DNA from 2 places in the Desulfitobacterium dehalogenans ATCC 51507 genome. Region 2 is predicted to be linked to the other one. Evidence: riboswitches for the same ligand, from Rfam matches in the RefSeq annotation. Region 2 holds a riboswitch; the other holds the start of a gene.
What was found. A riboswitch is a leader RNA that binds a small molecule or an ion and turns the genes downstream of it on or off. The one in region 2 is predicted to bind thiamine pyrophosphate.
Positions count from the first base shown of each region.

Region 1: linked by a shared signal. The riboswitch ahead of thiC (phosphomethylpyrimidine synthase ThiC) and the one ahead of DESDE_RS03640 (thiamine-binding protein) in region 2 are both predicted to bind thiamine pyrophosphate.

Region 1 covers NC_018017.1:2,041,488-2,047,108, reverse strand. The annotation lists gene DESDE_RS09810 (alpha/beta fold hydrolase) at 1-336, opposite strand, end outside; gene thiD (bifunctional hydroxymethylpyrimidine kinase/phosphomethylpyrimidine kinase) at 487-1,275, opposite strand; gene thiE (thiamine phosphate synthase) at 1,293-1,934, opposite strand; gene thiM (hydroxyethylthiazole kinase) at 1,925-2,728, opposite strand; gene thiC (phosphomethylpyrimidine synthase ThiC) at 2,773-4,071, opposite strand; TPP riboswitch at 4,140-4,252, opposite strand; gene DESDE_RS09785 (LysM peptidoglycan-binding domain-containing protein) at 4,412-5,080, shown strand; gene DESDE_RS09780 (3-deoxy-7-phosphoheptulonate synthase) at 5,077-5,621, opposite strand, start outside.
Region 2 covers NC_018017.1:770,331-775,951, forward strand. The annotation lists gene DESDE_RS03625 (undecaprenyl-diphosphate phosphatase) at 1-67, shown strand, start outside; gene DESDE_RS03630 (LemA family protein) at 111-668, shown strand; gene DESDE_RS03635 (TPM domain-containing protein) at 751-1,542, shown strand; TPP riboswitch at 1,606-1,712, shown strand; gene DESDE_RS03640 (thiamine-binding protein) at 1,802-2,098, shown strand; gene DESDE_RS03645 (ABC transporter permease) at 2,067-2,849, shown strand; gene DESDE_RS03650 (ABC transporter substrate-binding protein) at 2,881-3,897, shown strand; gene DESDE_RS03655 (ABC transporter ATP-binding protein) at 3,900-4,643, shown strand; gene DESDE_RS03660 (GerMN domain-containing protein) at 5,005-5,621, shown strand, end outside.

The DNA of each region.
Region 1 (5,621 bases), 1.3 Mb from region 2:
AACCTTCTCAGGATAACGAAGAACAAAGTTAAAACATAAGACACCGCCGTAAGACGTGCCCGCCAAAACGCTTCGCTCAATACCCAAATGCTCCATTAAGGCTGCCACATCCTGACACTGGATGTCCAGGATCTTGTGGATAGGGCCGGTGAGTTTGCTGGACCGGGCATTGCCCCGTAACTCAGGGCAAATGACCCGGTGAGTCCGACTGAAAAACTCAATTTGCGGGTCATGGAAGCTCAGGTTCGCTCCAAGTCCATGAATAAAGACAAGGGGCTTACCTGTTCCACGATCCAAGTAATGGAGCTTTCCATCGGAGAGAGTTACTATAGGCATTGGCTTACCTCATCTACCGGAAATATAAAATCAAGGATTCACTCCTATTCTATCCGCAAACAAAGCGGATAACACCAAGTCAATAAAAAACAGACCTCGGTCCAAAATCGGACTTTGGTCTGTAGGCTTTATGGTGATGATCCTTCCAGTCTACCGATAAGCTATTCGATAAAAATGGTGCACCGGCCCAACACCATGCCCCAAGGGAAGGGCGTGCTCGATGGCTCCAAAAAGATAATCTTTTGATTTTTGTACAGTTGTTTTTAGATCATAGCCCAAGGCTAAATGAGCCGCAAGGGCTGATGAAAGGGTACATCCGGTGCCATGGGTATGCTTTTGGTTTAAATGGGGTGCCTTAAACCAGGAAAAATCCTCTCCGTCAAAAAGAAGGTCGTTGGCAGCTCCTTTTAAATGTCCTCCTTTAATAAGAACACTATCTGGCCCTAATTGATGGAGCTCCCGAGCAGCAAGCTCCATACCCTCCTCAGCTAGGGCTTCAATATCCAGCAGGCAGCAGGCTTCAGGCAGGTTAGGCGTAATGACCCGGGCCATGGGGATCAATTCCTGCTTCAGAGTTGCCACAGCCTCCGGTTTTAGAAGAGAGTAACCGCTTTTAGAGATCATTACCGGATCGACGACAATATTGGAGGCCTTCCATTCTTTCAATGATAGGGCGATTTGTTCGATGATCTCCGGATTGGACACCATTCCTATTTTTACGGCATGCACCGGGATATCCCTGAAAACTGCGTCGATTTGAGCTTTAACCATATCCCGTCCTATCTCGGCGACCTCATCCACCCCCAGAGTATTTTGAGCGGTCACCGCGGTTATGACGCTCATCCCATAAACCCCTAAGGCAGAAAAAGTCTTCAAATCCGCTTGGATACCCGCTCCGCCGCTAGAGTCCGAGCCGGCAATGGTTAAAAGATTTTTCAACCCGATCCCTCCTCTTTTCAATATTCATTGATCTCCCTGCTCTTCCATAAATCCCCCAAACCCTTTGCGGCAGCATAAGGATCCTCCTGACTTAGAATTGCTGAAATTATGGAGATGCCGTCAATCCCTGTCTCTTTCACTTCCTTGAGGTTTGCCGGTCCGATGCCGCCGATGCCGACAACCGGAAGATTGACACTGTCTTTGATTTTTTTAAGGGTTGCTAAACCGATTGCCTCTGAAGCATCCTTTTTACTCCCTGTCGGAAAGACCGGGCCGGCCCCCAGATAATCCGCTCCCAGCCTCTCCCCCCAGAGTGCTTCTTCCAGGCTGGAAACAGAATAGCCGAGGATTTTGTCGGAGCCGATCATGTTTCGGACCACTTCGATAGGGAGATCCTTTTGACCTATATGCACCCCATCGGCATCCAGGGCCAGGGCCAGATCCACCCGATCATTGATGATCAGAGGTACCCGGAACTCAGCTGCCATCTCTTTTACTTTTAACCCAATTTCATAAAAATCCCGAGAATTCGCCTCCTTTTCCCGCAGTTGGAGCAAGGTCACTCCACCCTCCAAAGCTTTTCTAAGGGACAGTAAAAAATCTTTCGACCCTACTAAAATTCGGTCCGTGACCAAATAAAGGCTATAATCTACAGCCATTGCGCCCGCCCTCTTTTCTCCATCAGTTCCCCATCCACCAGGCTGATTTGATCAATCAAGTGAGCCCGGAAAGTTCCCGGCAGTACCCCACCGGATGTTTCCTGGGCCAATTCTCCCGCCAGAGACATGGTCATCAAGGCCGCTGCCGTTGCCCAGAAAGCATCTTTATAAGCCCCGCAGAAACCAGCCACCAACGCCCCCGCCATACAGCCTGCCCCAGTAATCCGGGTCAGCATCTCGGTTCCATTTTTAATAAAACAGGAATTTTTTCCGTCAGTAATGATATCCACCTTGCCCGTAGCGGCTACTACGCACCCGTACGCTCTGGCCAGACTTTGACAAGCTTCCAGACCATCCTTTCCTTCATCAAGAGAATCCACCCCTCTGACCCTGGCTTCCAGCCCGGCCAAAGCCTTTATCTCGCCCAAATTTCCTTTAATAACCGTAAACCGGCCAAAATGGCGCAATCTTTCAATCGTCACTTTTTTACGGGGAATGGCGCCGCAGGCTACGGGATCAAGGATCACCGGAATCCCTTTTAAATCCGCTCCCCGGGTAGCCAGATAGACTGCCATTTCCTGTTCCTGGGTAAACGTTCCGAAATTCAGATACAGGGAACTGGCAATCTGACTGAATTCAAACACCTCATCCACTGCTTCGCACATGGCAGGGGATGCTCCAATGGCCAGCAAACTATTGGCACAGTCATTGACTGTAACAACATTGGTAATAGCATGGACCAAGGGAGTTTTTTGTTTGACGGCTTGAAGAGCTTCTATCAACTTTTCTTTCATAACTCTCTCCTTCTTTCATTAAGATTGATTTTCAAAAGATCGTTTTAACATCCTTTAAAAGGGGTTCCCATATAGTCGCTGATTAATTGATAGGCGCAGAACTTGCCGCACATAGTGCAGCGTTCCTGGTTGTCTTCATTTTTTTCCTTTCGCATTCGCCCCGCTTTTTCCGGATCGATGGAAAGCTCGATTTGTTTTGTCCAATCCAGAGCCTTGCGGGCTTTAGCCATTTCCAGATCCCATTCCCAAGCCCCTTTAACCCCCTTAACCAGGTCTGCTGCATGAGCCGCGATACGGGCGGCAATGACCCCTTCCTTAACATCCTCTTCCGTGGGCAAGCCAAGATGCTCAGCAGGGGTTACATAACAGAGGAAGTCCGCACCGCTGGAAGCCGCGATGGCTCCCCCAATGGCAGATGTAATATGGTCATATCCTGGAGCAACATCGGTAACCAAAGGGCCTAAGACATAGAAAGGGGCATTATGGCAGAGGGTTTTTTCCAACTGCATATTTGCTTTAATTTGATCTAAGGGAACATGTCCGGGGCCTTCCACCATAACCTGTACTCCTGCTTCCTGGGCCCGTTTGACCAAGCCCCCCAAAGTGATCAGCTCTTTGATTTGGGGACCGTCTGTGGCGTCGGCTAAACAACCTGGCCGCAGGCCATCTCCCAAACTCAAAGTAACGTCATACTTTAATGCAATCTTTAACAGGCGATCGTACTGCTCAAAAAGAGGGTTTTGTTTCTTATGATGCAGCATCCAGGCGGTGATAAAGGAACCTCCCCGGGAAACAATATCCATCACCCGTCCCTGCTCCTTGAGCTCCTGAATGACCTCTAAGGTTACCCCACAGTGAACCGTAATAAAATCCGCTCCATCCTGGCAATGTTTTTCTATCCCGGCGAATATTTCCTCATCCGTCATTTCCACTAAGCCCCGGCCGGTCTGATGCGTATCCACCATGACCTGGTATAAAGGAACCGTTCCAACCATGACCGGACAGTGCCGGATAATGGTTCTTCTGACTTCATCGATATCTCCGCCTGTACTTAAATCCATGATGGAATGTGCACCAGCCGCCAGAGCAACATCCAGTTTTCTCATTTCATTGGCTAACTCCGGATAGGTGTCGGAAGTTCCGATGTTGGCATTTACTTTCGTAGATAAGCCCTTACCGACAGCGATGGGCTGAAGACCCTTGTGGTTGATGTTGCAGGGTAAAACCGCTTCACCTATGGCGATTTTTTGCCTCAGTTCCTCCCCCGTAATTCCCTCCAATTCAGCCGCCTTGGCCATTTCCGTAGTAACATTTCCTTTTCTTGCTTCTTCCAATTGTGTCAATTAAACCACACCTTTCTTATGTAAAATAAAAAAAATACAGACCCAGGTAGGTCTGTATTCTAATAAACGCATGTTATTGTCCACCTTCCCTACGCTGGCATTACCCAGATCAGGTTAAGGGTCAAAGGATTCTTCGGTCCTTTATCTCAGCCGACCTTATTCGGCCCCCCTAGTGATTATGCAGTTGTAATTCTAGTTAAAGTATAGCACAAGTCATAAGACATTAAAAGAGCACCTTCTATGACCAACAGTTATAATGCTTAAATTCCTGACATAGGCATTAATAATTAGGATCAAACTCGGATGTGTTACCTACGGAATACTAATGGAGGGAATGCGAATGGACTATACCGTTCAACCCGGGGACACTTTCTACCTCATAGCGCAAAAACATGGTCTATCTTTAGAAGAGCTGCAACAAGCTAATCCCCAGATACAAAACCCTACTCTCATTTTTCCAGGTCAAGTCATCAAACTTCCTGACAAGTCCCGCCCCCAGTCCTATGAGAAATACCGTGTGGATGAACCTTATCCTGAAATTAAAGTGTTAGGCGAAAACCCATACTATGCCCAGCTCCTGTATGACGATTATGCCGGCCAAGTCAGCGAGCTTACCGCCATAATGCAGTATGTCCATCATCATATGCAGATGGATACTCACCCCGCTTGGAGCGAGGTTGCTGCTCTGCAAGAAGGGATAAGCATCATTGAGATGAAGCATCTGGAGATGTTAGGAGAAACGATTCTGCTCTTAGGAGGAAATGCCCGCTATTGGGATGGCTGCCAGCAGCCTTGGACCCCTCTCTATGTGAGTTATCACGATTTTGATTTTTGTGCCCAGCTGCGCGCCGATATCCAGGCCGAGGAAGCAGCCATCCACAATTACCGGAACCATATTCAGCAGATTCAGGATCCCTACATCCAAGCGCTCTTAGCACGTATTATCAAGGATGAAGAACATCATCTCCGCCTGTTCCGGGATAGTCTGGCTAAACATTGCGGTGGTTAAACATTCTCAGCTATAAAATAAATTAATTTCTCCGTACTTTCCCAACCTAAGCAAGCATCTGTAATGGATTTCCCATAGATATTTTCCCCGATGCCCTGCCGGCCTTCCTCCAGATAGCTCTCGATCATCAAGCCTTTGATCATTTTCTTCAGCAAGGAATCGTACTTGCGACTGAGCAGTACCTCCCGGGAAATACGCGGCTGTTCGTAATAGCGCTTCATGGAGTTGGCATGATTCACATCCACGATAATGGCTGGATTGGCTAATTCGAGTCGCTCATACTCCTGGGCAGTCTGAATGAGATTTTCAAAATGGTAATTGGGGATATTTTCCCCGTTAGCATTTACTGCTCCCCTTAAAATGGCATGAGCATATGGATTCCCCGTGGTTTCAACTTCCCACCCATTATAGATGAAGGAATGGTCGCTTTGGGCAGCAATTAATGAATTAAACATGACGGTAATATCGCCGCTGGTGGGGTTTTTCATCCCCACCGGAAGTTCAACGCCACTGACCGTGAGGCGATGCTGTTGGTTTTCGA
Region 2 (5,621 bases):
CTGGTACCGCATCATATTAGGTGTGATTGTGCTCTTGTATTTCTCGGCTAGGACTATTATAGGCTAGTTTTTGTATTAGTAAGAATGAAATTGTGAATGGGGGAAACATAATGAAAAAATGGCTGATTCCCGTAGGAATAATCCTTATTCTGGCTATGATCCTTGGGTCTGGTTATAATAATTTAGTTACTCTTTCTGAGACTGTGGACAGCAGTTGGAGCCAGGTAGAAAACCAGCTTCAGCGCAGAGCGGATCTCATTCCCAACTTGGTTAATACCGTTAAGGGATATGCCGAACATGAAAGTGAAGTGTTTACGGATATAGCCGATGCCAGATCCCGATTGATCGGAGCAGGCAGTGTGGGAGAGGCCGCTGAGGCGGATGCAGCGCTTAGCAGTGCTTTGAGCCGATTATTGGCTATCTCTGAAAGCTATCCCCAGTTAAAGGCTGATGCTAATTTCCGGGCATTACAGGACGAACTGGCAGGGACGGAAAACCGCATCACTACAGCTCGGATGGACTATAATAATGTGGTTCAATCTTATAATACAAAGATAAAACATTTGCCTACCAATCTTTATGCGGGAATTCTTGGTTTTGACGAGCGAGAGTATTTTAAGGCTGACGCGGATGCCCATGAAGCCCCGACTGTGGATTTTTCCAAGTAACAACCTATCCAGATACACAGTCAAAGCTCAAGCTACATTTGATTATATAACAGGTATAGGTTAAGTGAAGGGAATGAAGCCCATGAAGAGGAAACTCCTGCTTGCCGGATTGGTACTGTTCTTCTTTACGATAGTTTCTCCTTTGCAGGCGGCTACCCCTTCGATCCCGCAGCCCACCCGTGATTTTTTTGTGCTGGATGAAGCTAATGTTCTCGATACAAGCACCGAGCGGACTATTGTTCAAAACTCGGCAGCTTTAGAACAAAAGACCAAAGCCCAGATCGTGGTGGTTACGGTCAACGATCTGAAAGGGTATGAGCCGGAGGAATACGCCCTAACCATCTTAAGAGAATGGGGGATCGGTGATAAAAGGCTAAACAATGGCTTACTGATTCTAGTGTCCCCTAATGAACGAGTTTCACGAATTGAGGTTGGGTATGGATTGGAAGGCGCTCTGCCTGATGCAAAGACCGGTCGAATCCAAGATGAATACATGTTCCCATATTTCCAGGAGAACGATTATAATCAAGGCATCTTGAATGGGTATCGGGCTTTTGTTCAGGAAGTCGCGGAGGAGTATCAAGTGGCGATAGATATTGATTCTCCCCAAGCCTTGTACGCCTCGTCCGATTATAGTAACGAAACAGATACTATGGGTTCCTTACCCCTTGGGGTCAAAATCCTAGCCTTTTTCGGCATCGCCTGCCTATTTTATATTGATCACCGTTATTTTAATGGCTTTATCTTCGGCATGATTATTGGTATGCTCATGAGAGGTGGCCGTGGTGGCGGCGGAGGCGGAGGCTTCGGTGGAGGAGGTTTCGGCGGCGGTGGAGGTTCCGGCGGAGGCGGAGGTAGTACGCGACGTTGGTAAACTTTAGTGTAAGGCTTAGTATTCTTGACACTTTAATGATTAGGGTGCTATGATACAGAAAAGGGAATAGTGCTGGGGAGCTGGAAAACGGCTGAGAGGGAAACGAGTGTTTCCGACCCATCGACCTGATCTAGGTAATGCTAGCGGAGGGACTTAAGATGCATGAGCTTCTGGCTCCATGCCCTGAATTGTTTGAAAAACCTTCTGGCTGCAGAAGGTTTTTTTATTTAATACATTAATGGAAGAAGGAGAAAAAGAAATGATTAATGCAAGTGTAGCTATTCAAGTATTACCGGCTGTGGAAGGACAAGAAGTGATTCGTGTGGTGGATAAGGTCATTGAATACATAAAATCCTCCGGTCTCAATGTCTATGTGGGCCCTTTTGAGACTACCATCGAGGGGGAGTATGACCAACTTATGGAGATAGTCAAACGCTGCCAGATGATCTGCATTGAGGAGGGGGCACCCAGTGTTATGTCCTATGTAAAAATTAGCTATAAGCCGGAAGGCGGGATTTGGACCATTGATGAAAAGGTTACAAAACATCACCAATAAGCTTTATCCAATGGCAGTACTTCTGCTTTTGCTCATCCTTTGGTACCTGGTGACCTTTTTTGAGGTAGTGCCCAAATTCATGCTTCCGTCTCCTGGGGATGTAATCCATGCCTTAGTGGGTTCTTTTCCTGAGCTAATGAAGCACACTCAGGTCACTTTGACAGAAGCTTTCGTGGGATTAGCCCTCAGTATTCTTTTAGCTTTTTGGATTGCGCTTTTAATGGATCGTTTCGATGCACTCTATAAGGCGTTCCATCCCATCTTGGTAATCACTCAGACCATCCCCACGGTGGCCATAGCCCCTTTGTTGGTGTTGTGGCTGGGCTACGATATGGCACCAAAGATTACTCTTATTGTTTTGACCTGTTTTTTTCCTATGACCATTGCTCTTTTAGGAGGATTTAAATCATCGGACCAAGACGCTATGAATCTTATGCGAGCTATGGGAGCTAAAAAGTGGCAAATCTACCGGTATATTAAGCTGCCCAATGCCCTGCCCGGTTTTTTTTCGGGACTACGCATCTCGGTGTCCTATTCTATCGTCGGTGCAGTTATCGCCGAATGGCTGGGAGGAAACAGTGGCCTTGGAGTATATATGACCCGGGTCAGAAAATCCTATTCCTTTGATAAAATGTTTGCAGTAATTTTTTTGATCATCATATTAAGCTTAGTGCTTATGAAATGTGTGGAGCTCTTGGAACGAAAAGCAATGCCCTGGGCACAGATCGGTGAACAGCAGAATGAAGGGTAAGAGTCAAAAAGTATTTAAGGAGAATGTTGAGATGAAGAAACGATTCTTTGCAATAGTTATGAGTGTTTTCATGGTTTTAGGTATAGCCGGCTGCAGTGCTCAAAATACTGGTAACGGTGGAAATGGACAGCAAGGTGTACAGGAGAATAAGAAAATCACCTTTGTCCTGGACTGGACGCCGAACACTAATCACACCGGTGTCTATGTGGCTAAAGAATTGGGCTATTTCCAAGAAGCGGGTTTTGAGGTGGATATTGTACAACCGCCTGAAGGAGGAGCATTACCCCTGGTAGCTGCCGGTAAAGCTGAATTTTGCGTAACCTTCCAAGAAGAGCTTGCGGCTGCTCTTACCTCGGACAGTCCGCTGGATATGGTAGCTGTAGGGACTATTTTGCAGCACAATACTTCGGGAATTATCTCTCTTAAAGAAGATAACATCACCAGCCCGAAGGAAATGGAGAACAAGGTCTACGCTACTTGGGATTCTCCTGTGGAAAAGGCTATTATCAAGCAAGTTATCGAAAAAGACGGTGGTAACTATGACGCCATCAAGATGATCCCTAATACAGTAACGGATGTGATTTCTGCCCTGAAAACGGATGTGGATGCCGTCTGGGTATATTATGGATGGGATGGTATAGCTACAGAAGTCAAAGGCCTGGACACCAATTATTTTGCGTTTAAGGATATTGACCCTGTCTTAGATTATTACACCCCGGTTATTGCCGCCAGTCCTAAATATTTAGAAGAAAATGAAGATACAGCTAAAAACTTTTTGGCTGCTGTAGCCAAAGGATATGAATACACTATAGCTCACCCTGAAGAAGCCGCTGAAATTCTTGTCAAGCATGCCCCGGAATTGGATCTGGACCTTATAACTGCCAGCCAAAAGTATTTGGCCAAGGAATATAAAGCTGAAGTTGAGCAGTGGGGCTTCATCGATCAAGCCCGTTGGGATAATTTCTATACTTGGATGGCGGATAATCAATTGATCTCCAAAAGGATTGAGGCAGGACAAGGCTTTACCAATGCCTATCTGCCCAAGTAAAGATGAATAAGATAAGGCTTGAGACGCGAAACATCTCAAAGGGTTTTGCGGGAGAATTAACAATCGAAAATATCAATATCAGACTTGGTGAAAAGGAACTGGTAAGCCTCCTGGGAGTGAGCGGCATTGGTAAAAGCACGCTTTTTAATGTGATTGCCGGTGTCCTTACCCCTGATTCCGGGCAGGTGCTTCTCAACGCTCAGGATATTACAGGGCAGGCCGGTAAAGTAAGCTATATGCAGCAAAAGGATTTGATGCAGCCTCACTTAACCGTGTTGGACAATGTGGCACTGCCTCTCTTTATCCGAGGAATAAAAAAGAGCTTGGCTCGGGAAGAAGCTTCCAGTCATTTCAAAGAGTTCGGATTAGAAGGAACCGAGAAGAAGTACCCTACCCAGCTTTCCGGAGGGATGCGGCAAAGAGCCGCCCTGCTCAGAACCTATATGTTCTCACAGGATGTAGCTCTTTTTGATGAGCCTTTTTCTGCTTTGGATGCCATTACCAAGAGTGCCATGCATCGCTGGTACTTGGACCTCATGGGCCGAATCAATATGTCCTCTTTATTTATTACTCATGATATCGATGAGGCCATCCTACTTTCCGATAGAATATATATTATGACCGGACCTCCAGGGATAATCGCCCATGAGATTGTCATCGATATCCCGCGACCCCGGGGAGAAGAATTCCGAATATCCGATGCCTTTATGGGGTACAAAAGGCAGATCATTAAGTTGTTAAGCTAATAGGATTAACTTTGGGCGCATCAACGGTGAGCATTATTATAAATAGGCACTACGTGGATTAGATTGGAGGGTATTTGGAAAGACTTTTAGCTTTCCAGTACCCTTTCTTTGTTTTAGTATTCTTATGCAACGGGAGTATAGATTTGTACGTATCAGATTTGCCCCCCTATTTGAGTCTATTATTTATATATATAAGAATCCTCTATGGATGGATATTGAATAAAGATGGTCAAAGCTCAATATGGTGGTTATACTAAAAGTAGTATCAAAATGGGATGAGTCCTATGATTTTATTTCCAGTGGAAATTCTTGAGCATAAGAGACTAAAATAGTATTGGACATAAACAAGGAGGTTAGCATCATGAAAAAACGCACTTTAATGATGGGAGTTTTTACAGTTCTTTTAGCGCTGCTTTTCTTAGGCGGATGTGGTATAAAGCAGGACAATTCCCCTAATGGCTCGAACACTGGTGAACCACAAAACAACAATGAGCAGCCGGCACAAGAGGATTTGCTTGCGAACTATCTTGCTTACCAGGAAAACACCAAATATGTGTATGAGGGACAGGGCAATGAGTATGCCTCCTTTACCACCTATGTGGATTACATCAAAGGAGGCAAGGTGCAGCTGAGGACGAACAATAGGGGGACAGAGACTGTTCGCGTTCTGGGACTTGACGCTGGTCGGATGATACAGCTTCTGGCCCAAGGAGAAACCTATTACCGGGAAGATCTCACCCAGAGCTCCTCGCTCAATACCAGTGGGGATGTTCTTCTAAAGGAGCCCTTGACCAAAGGCACATCCTGGACCCTGGCAGATAATCGTAAACGCACCATTACCAATGTGAATATGGACCTTTCAACTCCTTCCGGAAATTATAAAGTTATAGAAGTGACGACAGAAGGTAAGGATAACACAATTACGGACTACTATGCTCCCAATGTAGGGCTAGTCAAGACTGTGTATAAAGGTACAGA